3 regions of the Brevibacterium spongiae genome follow, and region 3 is predicted to be linked to each of the others. Evidence: riboswitches for the same ligand, from Rfam matches in the RefSeq annotation. Region 3 holds a riboswitch; each other region holds the start of a gene.
The links. A riboswitch is a leader RNA that binds a small molecule or an ion and turns the genes downstream of it on or off. The one in region 3 is predicted to bind thiamine pyrophosphate.

Region 1 (3,273 bases), 1.7 Mb from region 3:
CATCATCGCGGGCCGTCGCCCCGGGGTGGCCCTTCGCGACGTCGGCGGCGTGGGCGGCGATCTTGTACGTGATCACTCCGGTCTTGACGTCGTCGCGGTCGGGCAGACCGAGGTGCTCCTTTGGGGTGACATAGCAGAGCATCGCCGTGCCGTAGCGGGCGATCTCGGTCGCTCCGATCGCCGAGGTGATGTGGTCGTAGCCGGGTGCGATGTCCGTGACCAGCGGACCCAAGGTGTAGAAGGGTGCGCCGTGGCACAGCTCCTGCTGACGTTCGACGTTCTCCCGCACGAGGTGGAGCGGAATGTGCCCGGGCCCTTCGACCATCACCTGGACGTCGTGGGCCCAGGCGCGTTCGGTGAGTTCGGCGAGAGTGTCGAGTTCCGCGAACTGGGCGGCATCGTTGGCATCGGCGATGGAGCCCGGTCGCAGTCCGTCGCCGAGTGAGAACGCGACGTCGTAGCGGGCGAAGATCTCGCAGAGCTCATCGAAGTGGGTGTAGAGGAAGTTCTCCTCGTGATGGGCCAGACACCAGCCGGCCATGATCGACCCGCCGCGGGAGACCATCCCGGTGACCCGGTTGGCGGTGAGGGGGACGTAGCGCAGCAGCACACCGGCGTGGACGGTCATGTAGTCCACACCCTGTTCGCACTGCTCGATGACGGTGTCGCGGTAGATCTCCCAGGTCAGCGCGTTCGCGTCACCGTCGACCTTCTCCAGCGCCTGGTAGATCGGGACGGTGCCGATGGGGATCGGCGAATTGCGGATGATCCACTCCCGGGTGGTGTGGATGTCATTGCCGGTCGACAGGTCCATGAGGGTGTCGGCGCCCCACTTCGCGGCCCATCGCAGCTTGTCGACCTCCTCGGCGATGGAGCTGGTGACCGCGGAATTTCCGATGTTCGCGTTGATCTTCACGAGGAAGGCCTTGCCGATGATCATCGGCTCGGATTCGGGGTGGTTGATGTTGTTCGGGATGATGGCGCGCCCGGCGGCGAGTTCTGCGCGGACGAGTTCGACATCGCACTGTTCGCGCAGGGCGACGAACCGCATCTCGGGGGTGATGATGCCCTGCCGGGCGTAGTGCATCTGGGTCACCGTGCGGCCGGTCTTGGCTCGTCGCGGAACCGGTTTGCGCCCCTTCCACTGCTGCGAGGGCGCACCTCTGCGCACTGCCGCACGTCCGTCGTCGGCGATGCGGTGGCCGCGGGCTGCATACGTTTCGGTGTCGAGGCGGGAGTCGATCCAGGGGAACCGCAGCGCTGGGAGGCCTTCCTCGGGGACGCTGCCGGGGCCGACGGTGCGGTAGACGTGGACGGGGTCGTTCGCTCGGCCGTCGGTGTCGTCGAGTTCGATGCGGGTGACCGGCACGCGGACCTGGTGCTCCGCGTCCTCGACCCAGTCCGGCGAATGCGTCGGGTACTGCTCAAGTGTGAACCAGTCCTCGGGTTTCCGCACCGACTGATCCTCGGATCCCCGCACCGAGGCGGCCGCTTCGTTCGCGTCGGGGGTCGGGCCGAGGTCACGCTCGGTGGGCACAGTCGTGGCAGGGACAGGTGTTTCAGGGGTGAATGCAGTCATCTGCAGTCCTCACTTCCTACGCCGGTATCAACCGGATCAGGTTCTACGGTCTCGGACGATTCAGTCCGATCTCAGCCCTTGAAGAGGGCTCCCGTGGGGTCATGCAATTCGTATCACGAGGTCAGCGCGTGGGACAACCTCGCCGAGGTGGGGCGCGGGTCAGTCGCCCTGGAGGAACGTCTTCGCGACCGCGCCGAGGGCGACGACGTCGGAGATCGCGACCATCTCCCGGGCCGAGTGCATCGAATACAGTGCCGGTCCGACGTCGACGGTGGTCATGCCCAGGCGGGTGGCGGTCAGCGGACCGATCGTCGACCCGCAGGGCATCGCATTGTTCGACACGAAGTCCTGATACTCGACCCCGGCGGCCGCACATGCTCGCGCCCACACTGCTGTGCCCACGGCATCCGTGGCGTAGCGCTGCTGAGCATTGAGTTTGAGCAGCGGACCGCCGCCGAGGTGTGGACGCACATGCGGGTCGTGACGCTCCGGATAGTTCGGGTGCGCGGCGTGCCCGGCATCGGAGGACACGCACACCGAGGCGGCCAAGGAGGCCAGATAGTCGCTGCGCGTCGAGTTCGGCAGCAGGGAGGCGATGATGCGTTCGGTGACATCGGCGAGGAACGGCCCGCACGCTCCGGACCGTGAGTTCGATCCGATCTCCTCATGATCGAAGGCCGCGAACAGCGGGATCCCCTCGAGACCGTCGGCGTCGAGATTCGCCAAGGCGGTGACTCCGGCGTGGACGGACAGGAGGTTGTCCAGCCTCGGCGAGGCGAAGAACTCCTCGGAGGCACCGAACCGTGACGGTGCCTGCGTAGGAACGGTGTAGACGTCGTGGCCGGCCACCTGTTCGGGATCCACCTCGGCGGAGGCGGCGAGCAGTTCGACGATGTCTGCCTCGGCGAGTTCGGCCAGGCCGATGACCGGAGCCGTGTGACGCTGCTTGTCCAAGGTCAGACCCTCATTGACCTGCCGGTCGAGATGAATCGCCAGCTGCGGGATACGGGCGATCGGCCCGGTCTGTGCGAGCACGGTCCGGCCGTCGGCGAGACTGAGCCGACCGGCGAAGGCGAGCTCCCGGTCCAGCCACGAATTCAGCAGCGGACCACCGTAGATCTCCACACCGACCTGACGCGTCCCCTCCGCGGTGTACTCAGGGCCGGGTTTGAGTTTGAAAGCCGGGGAATCGGTGTGGGAACCGAACACGCGGAACCCGGGAGCCGCCTCGGCGGTGGTGGGATTGATCCACGCGATGATCGCACCGTCACGGATGACGAAATTGCCCGTCCCGGGAGTCAGCGCCCACGCGCTCGCCTCATCGAGGCGGGAGAAACCGGCCTTCTCCAGACGCTGGGCGGCGGTGGCCACGGCGTGGTATGAGCTGGGGGAGGCGCTGACGAAGTCGCCGAGGTCGTCCGCGGTCTGCGCGGCAGGAACCGGTCTCGGGAGTGATTCATTCATTTCCCCAGCCTATCCTTTGCGGTAGTTTGGATGACAAGGGAAGAGGTCTCAGACATCGGGTTGCACCGAGCCTGGGGCGACAGCGGCGGCAGGGACCCTGCAACCGCAGCATCGACGGCAAGGAGTGTTCGACGTGAATCAGTTCGTGACGGAGTGGAACACCTGGCGCGATTCACGAAATTCGGCACTGGCGAAACCGTTCGGATGGCTCAGCGTCGTCGGACTCCACT
Region 2 (3,273 bases), 1.8 Mb from region 3:
ACGATGACCTCCGGTGCCATCGCATGGATGCCCGCCAGCGCCAACCGCTGCTTCTGCCCACCGGACAGGGCGGCACTCGGATGATCCTGCGGCAGGTTGAGTCCCAACGCACGCAGCGAGGCGGGAATCCGGGCCGCGATGACCTCGGCAGGCAGGCCGAGGTTCTCCATTCCGAAGGCGACATCGTCGCCGATGCGGGAGAAGATCACCTGCGAATCGGGATCTTGGAGGACCAGCCCGGTGCCGCCTCGGCGAGGGTCCGGGGCGTCTCCGCCGATGAGGAGCTCACCGGTCGCCTCACCGGATTCGTCGGAGAGGACGCCAGCGATCGCGTGAAGCAGCGTCGACTTGCCCACCCCGGAGGACCCGAGGACGAGCACCTTCTCACCGGCGGCGATGTCGAGGTCGAGGGGGCCGACGGCCGGAGCGTCACGGTCGGCATGCGTCCACGAATACCCGCGCGCCGTGATCGGCAGCGCCATCAGCGCAGACGGCCGGAGGCGAACGAACTCAGCGCCCCGGTCTTCGCGATCGCCCGGTAGGCGAACCAGGCGCCGATGCCGGAGATGACGAGACCGGAGATGATCGCGCACACCGCGTAGGCGGCCTGGAAGGAGAACTGCCATTCGGCGTTGTACATGATGTTCTCGCTCACGGCCATGAACGCCGCCGCCAGCACCCCGGACAGAGCCGTGACCCACAGCGTGAATCGCCTGTACCCGAAGGCCGCGAAGACGAGTTCGGCGCCGAGGCCCTGCAGGAATCCGGACAGCAGCACCGTCGCCCCGAAATGAGACCCGAGGACCGCTTCGACGATGGCGGCGATGAGCTCGCACAGCAGTGCGGCGCCGGGCTTGCGGATGATCGCACCGGCCAGAGGCCCGGCCAGCACCCACAGCCCGGCGATGAGGCCGATCGAGGGTGGGAAGGCCTGGAACGCGAGCTCGAGGACCTTCCAACTCAGCGCCAGCACCCAGAAGACGAGCCCGACGGCGATGCCGAGCACTGCGGTGGTGACATAGTCGACGACCCGCCACGATTTCGTCTTGGGCGCCAGCGTGTGGACCGGCTTGGCAGGCGTCGTGGAATCGGGCGTGGTGGTTTTCGGCATGATGCCTCCTCAGTCACAAGGAGGGGTGAAGAGTCTCGACTTCCTTCGGCGGTGCTAACCGCATCAGGTTCGAGGGTCTGCAGCTCGTCTGCACTCTCAGCGCCCCTGACGGCGCTCCCCTGTCGTAGCCACCACTGTACAACAGGGGAGACCCGCGACCGCTCCGCCTCGGTCATCGAGGGTTCACTTCCCGTTCCGCTGGACGTCGACAGCCTTCGAACACTACTTCACTACTGGTGAGTAGAAATGGGCGAATGACGACTCATCGCCTCCGACGCCGGTTCTCCGCCCTGTCCGCCGGTGTTCTGCTCACCGGGCTGGTGGCCGCTCCGCTTCCCGCCGATGCTCAAGGCCTGGGCTCCGGTACGCCGAGTCCCGGACCGACGGAGTCGCAGCCGCGCACCAGCGATGAGACGGGTCCGCAGCAGCGGACGGAGACCGGTACTGAGGCGATCACCGATGCCGTGCTGCAGGTCGGAGCCGATTCGACCGCACGCAATGTCTCCTGGATGAGTGAGAGTTCGGGCGGGGGAGAGGTCCGGTGGGCGCCGGCGAGCGAACTCGCAGGCAACGAGCTGCCCGACGATGCGCAGACAGCCGAGACCACAGATTCCGGGATCGGAGCCGATCTCTCCCGCCACTTCAACCATGCGACGATGACCGACCTGGAACCCGGCACCGAATACGCCTATCAAGTCGGCAGCGAGGAGGACGGCTTCACCGAGGTGGCACGGTTCACGACGGGAGACGACGGCGGTGACGACGAATTCCTCGTCTTCGGTGACCCGCAGATCGGTGCGGGAGGTGGAACCCCCGACGACGCATCGGCGTGGGACCGCACGCTCACCTCGGCGGTGGCCACAGCGAAGAATCCGGACTTCTTCTACTCGCTCGGAGATCAGGTCAACAGTGCCATCAGTCAGGACGAGTACGGGCAGTACCTGGCCCCGGACCCGACCCGCACACTGCCGCAGGCGACGACGATCGGCAATCACGACGTATCGTCCAAGGCATACGAACAGCACTTCAACCGGCCCAATGTCAGCGCCGACCATGGCGGCGGTGGGCCCCTCACTTCGGGTGGGGACTATTGGTTCACCGAATCCGACGTTCTGTTCATCAACATCAACTCGAACAGCTCGGATATGGACGCCCACGCAGAGTTCATCGACGACGTCGTCGCCGAACACGGTGACCAGGCGCGCTGGACGGTGCTGGGCTTCCACCACTCGATCTACTCGACGGCCACCCACTGGGACGACGCCGATGTGAAACGGCTGCGGAAGGCGATTCCGCCGGTCGCGGCCCGCAACGACATCGATCTCGTGGTCTCCGGGCACGACCACATCTACAACCGCACGTTCCTCATGGACGGTGAAGGCAAGCCGATTCCCGGAGCAGATGCGGGACGTGAACAGGAGAAGGCGGAGGGGCAGACGCTCTATCTCACTCTCACCTCGTCGACGGGATCGAAGTTCTACAGCCACGTCCCCGGGCTCGAGTGGGAAGGCAAGAGCGTCTACAACGACGTTCCCGCCTTCACCCGCGTCCGAGTCAGTGACGACGCGCTGCAGGCCACGACCTACGAAGTGCCGGCAGGCGGCGGGGGACAGTCGGAGGGCCAAGCGGAGAGCCAGGCTGCCTCGGAACAGGTCGACGATGTGGAACTCACCCGCGCAGGATCAGGCGAACCGGGGCCCGGTGAGGACGCGGAAGCCGATACCAGCGCGGACGGGTCGGACGGCGGAGTTGGCGGCTCGGATGCCGAGGCCGACGGTACGGATGCTGACGCTGGGGCAGGTGGTGACGCTGACGGGGCAGGCGCAGATGCCGGCGGCGCGGACGGCGCAGACGCAGGCACAGGTGCCGATGGCGCAGATGCCAGCGGAGCACAAGGAACCGGGAGTCAGGCCGACGCCGGAGCCGAAGGAGACTCCGCCTCGGCCGATGCGGGCACCGGAGCTCAAGCCGACGCCGGAGCCGAGGCGGGAGGCGACCTGCCCCGCACCGGCGGCGACCTCGGTCTGCCTGTGGCCGTCGGTGCGGTGGCGGTCATCCTCGGCGCCGTGTTGGTCGCAGCGGCACGACGACGCCGAGGTGCGGGACGAGCCTGACCGTCCCGAATCGGGCGAATTCCGTCAGCTCGGGACGATCATCACCGG
Region 3 (3,273 bases):
ATCATCTACCGCCACGACGACTGCGACGGCGAGGTGCATTCGGGGCTCGAGTGCACCGCCTGTGATCGCGTCCCTGAGGTGGTCACGGCGTCGAAGGGTCCCGGAATGCCGGACGAGAAGTGGGCGCACCGGGCCGACTAGGGGTGGGATGACTATCTTCTCTTCATCGTCGCGTGCTTGATCTTTTCGAGCTTCGCGAGGTCCTCGGGACTCATGCCTCCAGAGCCCGTTTTCTCTTGGACTGGGCGCTCGGACTTAAAGATGTCAAAGTTGTTGAGATCATTGAGCGAGCTCTGCCAAAGGCGAAGCTTGGATTCATAGGTGATGCGATGGTGCATGTGATTGCTCAGGGCTTGAGGTATCCAGCTGTACTTTGACTCGCGTTCGAGTTGGTAGTCGATCGCTCGGCTGACGGCGGCTGCAATCCAATCGGCAAACTGAATATTGGAGCTGAGAGCGCTGTCAATGTGCATGGGCGGCTCAATGGCAGCATTCATTTCCCTAAACTCTTGGGAACGCGAGAATATGTGTGCGTATATCGTCGCTACTCTTGCAGCCCGTTGCTTCTCATTGATCTGGTCCATCAGCATCAGTAGATTTTCGCCGCAATTGTCAGCGTGACGACAGAGACGATTGACCGACTCTCGCATAGCTGAAGCTTCGCGTTGCTCATCGGAGAGCCGCACTTGCTTCCTGGTGCCGACTTCCTTCTGTTCGGCATAGAAGAAGACTCGTCCACTCAGTTCTGCGAGCCTGTTGATCAGCCCGCGAAAGACACGGATCTGCTCACCGTAGCTTCGCCAAGCGTCTGGAGTGAAGATATCTGATCCCTTGCGCTCCCAGCGGCCCGGGTTGTCTATGCCCCGCAGTTCGCTGGCAAAGACACGTCGCTTCTCTGCAGTGAAGATCTGCCCGAATCTTCGAGCCGAGTTTTCGGGGATGACGAAGCCTGCGTAGCCGAAGACCGGGTTTGTGTTGAACTTTGGGTGGTCTTTTGCAACGTAAGGGCCAGGTTCACCGATCTCATCGATATAGGCGAGCAACATGGTCGAACTCTACCCAGCGTCTCTGACACGAGGCCCAACGCAAAAACCCACGTCTGAGACGTGGGCTTGCGACTTGGCGCTCTAGGAGGTGACCTCCTCGCTACCACCTCAATATTCTCACAGCACAGATTTCCCCGCAATAGTTCTGGTATGGGGGACCAACGGCAACCATGGTGAGTGAGTATCTTTGGTGCCCCTCATCCGTCATTGTTCTTTCGACATCGAAGAAGTCGCTCGTGTCCGGTGGTGCTGATACAGTCGGAGCCATTGACATGGGGTGCCTCATGAGGATCCGTTCGCACCGAGACGCTGCGCGCGGAGGACACCGAGGCTGAGAGAACACCCATCGAACCTGATCTGGGCCATACTAGCGAAGGGATCGTCATGGTTGACTTCGACCTGCGTTCTGCCAACGCACGACTGCGTGCGTCCAACCCGCTCATCCAATGCATCACGAACACCGTCGTGCAGCAATTCAGCGCGAACGTGCTCCTGGCCGTCGGCGCGTCCCCGGCGATGCTCGACCATGAAGCCGATGCAGGACAGTTCGCCGGCATCGCCAGCGGGATCCTCATCAACTTCGGCACCGCCTCGAACCATCAGCTGCTTGCTGCCGACGCCGCCATCGACGTTGCGAATGCCGCCGGCAAGCCCTGGGTCCTCGACCCAGTGAGCGTCGGAGCCGTCGACTTCCGCACCTCCCGCATCCGCCGCGCCGCCGCCGATCACCCGACCGCCATCCGCGGCAACGCCTCCGAGATCGCCGCACTCGCCGGAGTCGGCCTCGGCGGTCGCGGAGTCGACTCCACCGACGAAGTCGACGCCGTCCTGCCGGCCGCAGCGAAACTGGCCCGGGAAACCGGCGCGATCGTTGCCGTTTCCGGTCCCACCGACGCCGTCGTCGCCCATATCGATGGCACCGACCACGTCGCCCGCGTCTCCGGCGGATACGAACTCATGCCGCTGGTCATCGGCACCGGTTGCTCCCTCGGTGCCGTCACCAGCGCCTACCTCGCCGCGGCCCGCACCGGACTCGCCGATCCCGACGCTGATGCCTCAGCCGTGCACGCACCGGAACAGGCCGCGGACAGTCAAGCCGCCTCGGCGAGGTTCGAAGCCGTCGTCGCCGCCCACGCGCACTTCGCGGTCGCCGGGGAACTCGCCGCCGACGGGGCGAAGGGACCGGGCAGCTACTCCGTGAACTTCCTCGACGCGCTCTACGCCGTCGACGGCGACCGTCTGGCCGGAGCGCGGGTCAGCATCGATGCACTCGACGCGAGCGAAGGCGTGCAGGCATGACCGCGGGGTCCGCGCACACTGCCGAAAGCCCGTACGCGACCGACCGCGTCGCAGGCGCAAACAGTCGCTTCGCAGGCATCGATACCCGCCTCTACCTCGTCACCGACTCCGCCCAATGCGCGGCCGCCGGGCGCACCGTCGCCGAGACCGTGCAGGCCGCCGTCGCAGGGGGAGTGGGCATCGTCCAGGTTCGCGACAAGGACATCGACGACGGCGAATTCTACTCACTCACACGTCAGGTCATCGCCGCCGTCGACGCCGCCACCCGCGGCACCGACCGCACCGTGCCCGTCGTCCTCAATGATCGCGTCGAGGTGGCCCGTCGCCTCATCGACGAAGGCGAGGACATCCACATCCACGTCGGCCAGACCGACACCACCGTCGCCGAGGTGCGCGCCGCCCTGGGCGAAGCACCGCTCATCGGTCTCTCGGCCGCCAGCAGCGACGAATTCGACGCCGCCCGCGACTCGGGAGTCGTCGATCTCGTCGGCATCGGGCCGGTCTATGACACCACGACGAAGGCCGACGCCCCGGACGGAATCGGACCGGACCGCCTCGGCGAACTGGTCACGAAAGCCGGCATCCCCGCCGTCGCGATCGGCGGCATCAGCATCGATCGGGCCCCTGACCTGCGTGGGCGCGGACTGCTCGGGATCTGTGTGGTCTCGGCGATCTGCATGGCCGGCGACCCGCAGGCCGCAGCCGCTGAACTGCTCGCAGCGTTTGCCGGCGGTCAGTCATGACCACTCGCCCGCCGATCGCTCTGACCATCGCCGGCACCGACCCGTCCGGGGGCGCCGGAATCCACGCCGACCTCAAGACCTTCACCGCACGGAAGACCCTGGGCACGAGTGTCATCACCGCCCTCGTTGCGCAGAACACGCACGGCGTCTCCCGGGTCTACCCGATCGACGATGATTTCGTCGCC

Region 1: it holds a riboswitch for thiamine pyrophosphate, as region 3 does, so the genes downstream of both, thiC (phosphomethylpyrimidine synthase ThiC) here and thiM (hydroxyethylthiazole kinase) in region 3, are expected to answer to the same signal.
Region 2: it holds a riboswitch for thiamine pyrophosphate, as region 3 does, so the genes downstream of both, L1F31_RS05440 (ECF transporter S component) here and thiM (hydroxyethylthiazole kinase) in region 3, are expected to answer to the same signal.

Annotation. Positions count from the first base shown of each region.
Region 1 covers NZ_CP093443.1:581,968-585,240, forward strand. Annotated here, with positions in the region: gene thiC (phosphomethylpyrimidine synthase ThiC) at 1-1,579, opposite strand, end outside; TPP riboswitch at 1,575-1,683, opposite strand; gene L1F31_RS02630 (M18 family aminopeptidase) at 1,739-3,043, opposite strand; gene L1F31_RS02635 (DUF1684 domain-containing protein) at 3,177-3,273, shown strand, end outside.
Region 2 covers NZ_CP093443.1:1,230,923-1,234,195, forward strand. Annotated here, with positions in the region: gene L1F31_RS05435 (ABC transporter ATP-binding protein) at 1-482, opposite strand, end outside; gene L1F31_RS05440 (ECF transporter S component) at 482-1,111, opposite strand; TPP riboswitch at 1,135-1,242, opposite strand; gene L1F31_RS05445 (purple acid phosphatase family protein) at 1,366-3,225, shown strand; gene L1F31_RS05450 (universal stress protein) at 3,250-3,273, opposite strand, start outside.
Region 3 covers NZ_CP093443.1:3,067,464-3,070,736, reverse strand. Annotated here, with positions in the region: gene L1F31_RS13835 (winged helix-turn-helix transcriptional regulator) at 1-141, shown strand, start outside; gene L1F31_RS13830 (DUF3800 domain-containing protein) at 153-1,046, opposite strand; TPP riboswitch at 1,310-1,443, shown strand; gene thiM (hydroxyethylthiazole kinase) at 1,431-2,345, shown strand; gene thiE (thiamine phosphate synthase) at 2,342-3,088, shown strand; gene thiD (bifunctional hydroxymethylpyrimidine kinase/phosphomethylpyrimidine kinase) at 3,085-3,273, shown strand, end outside.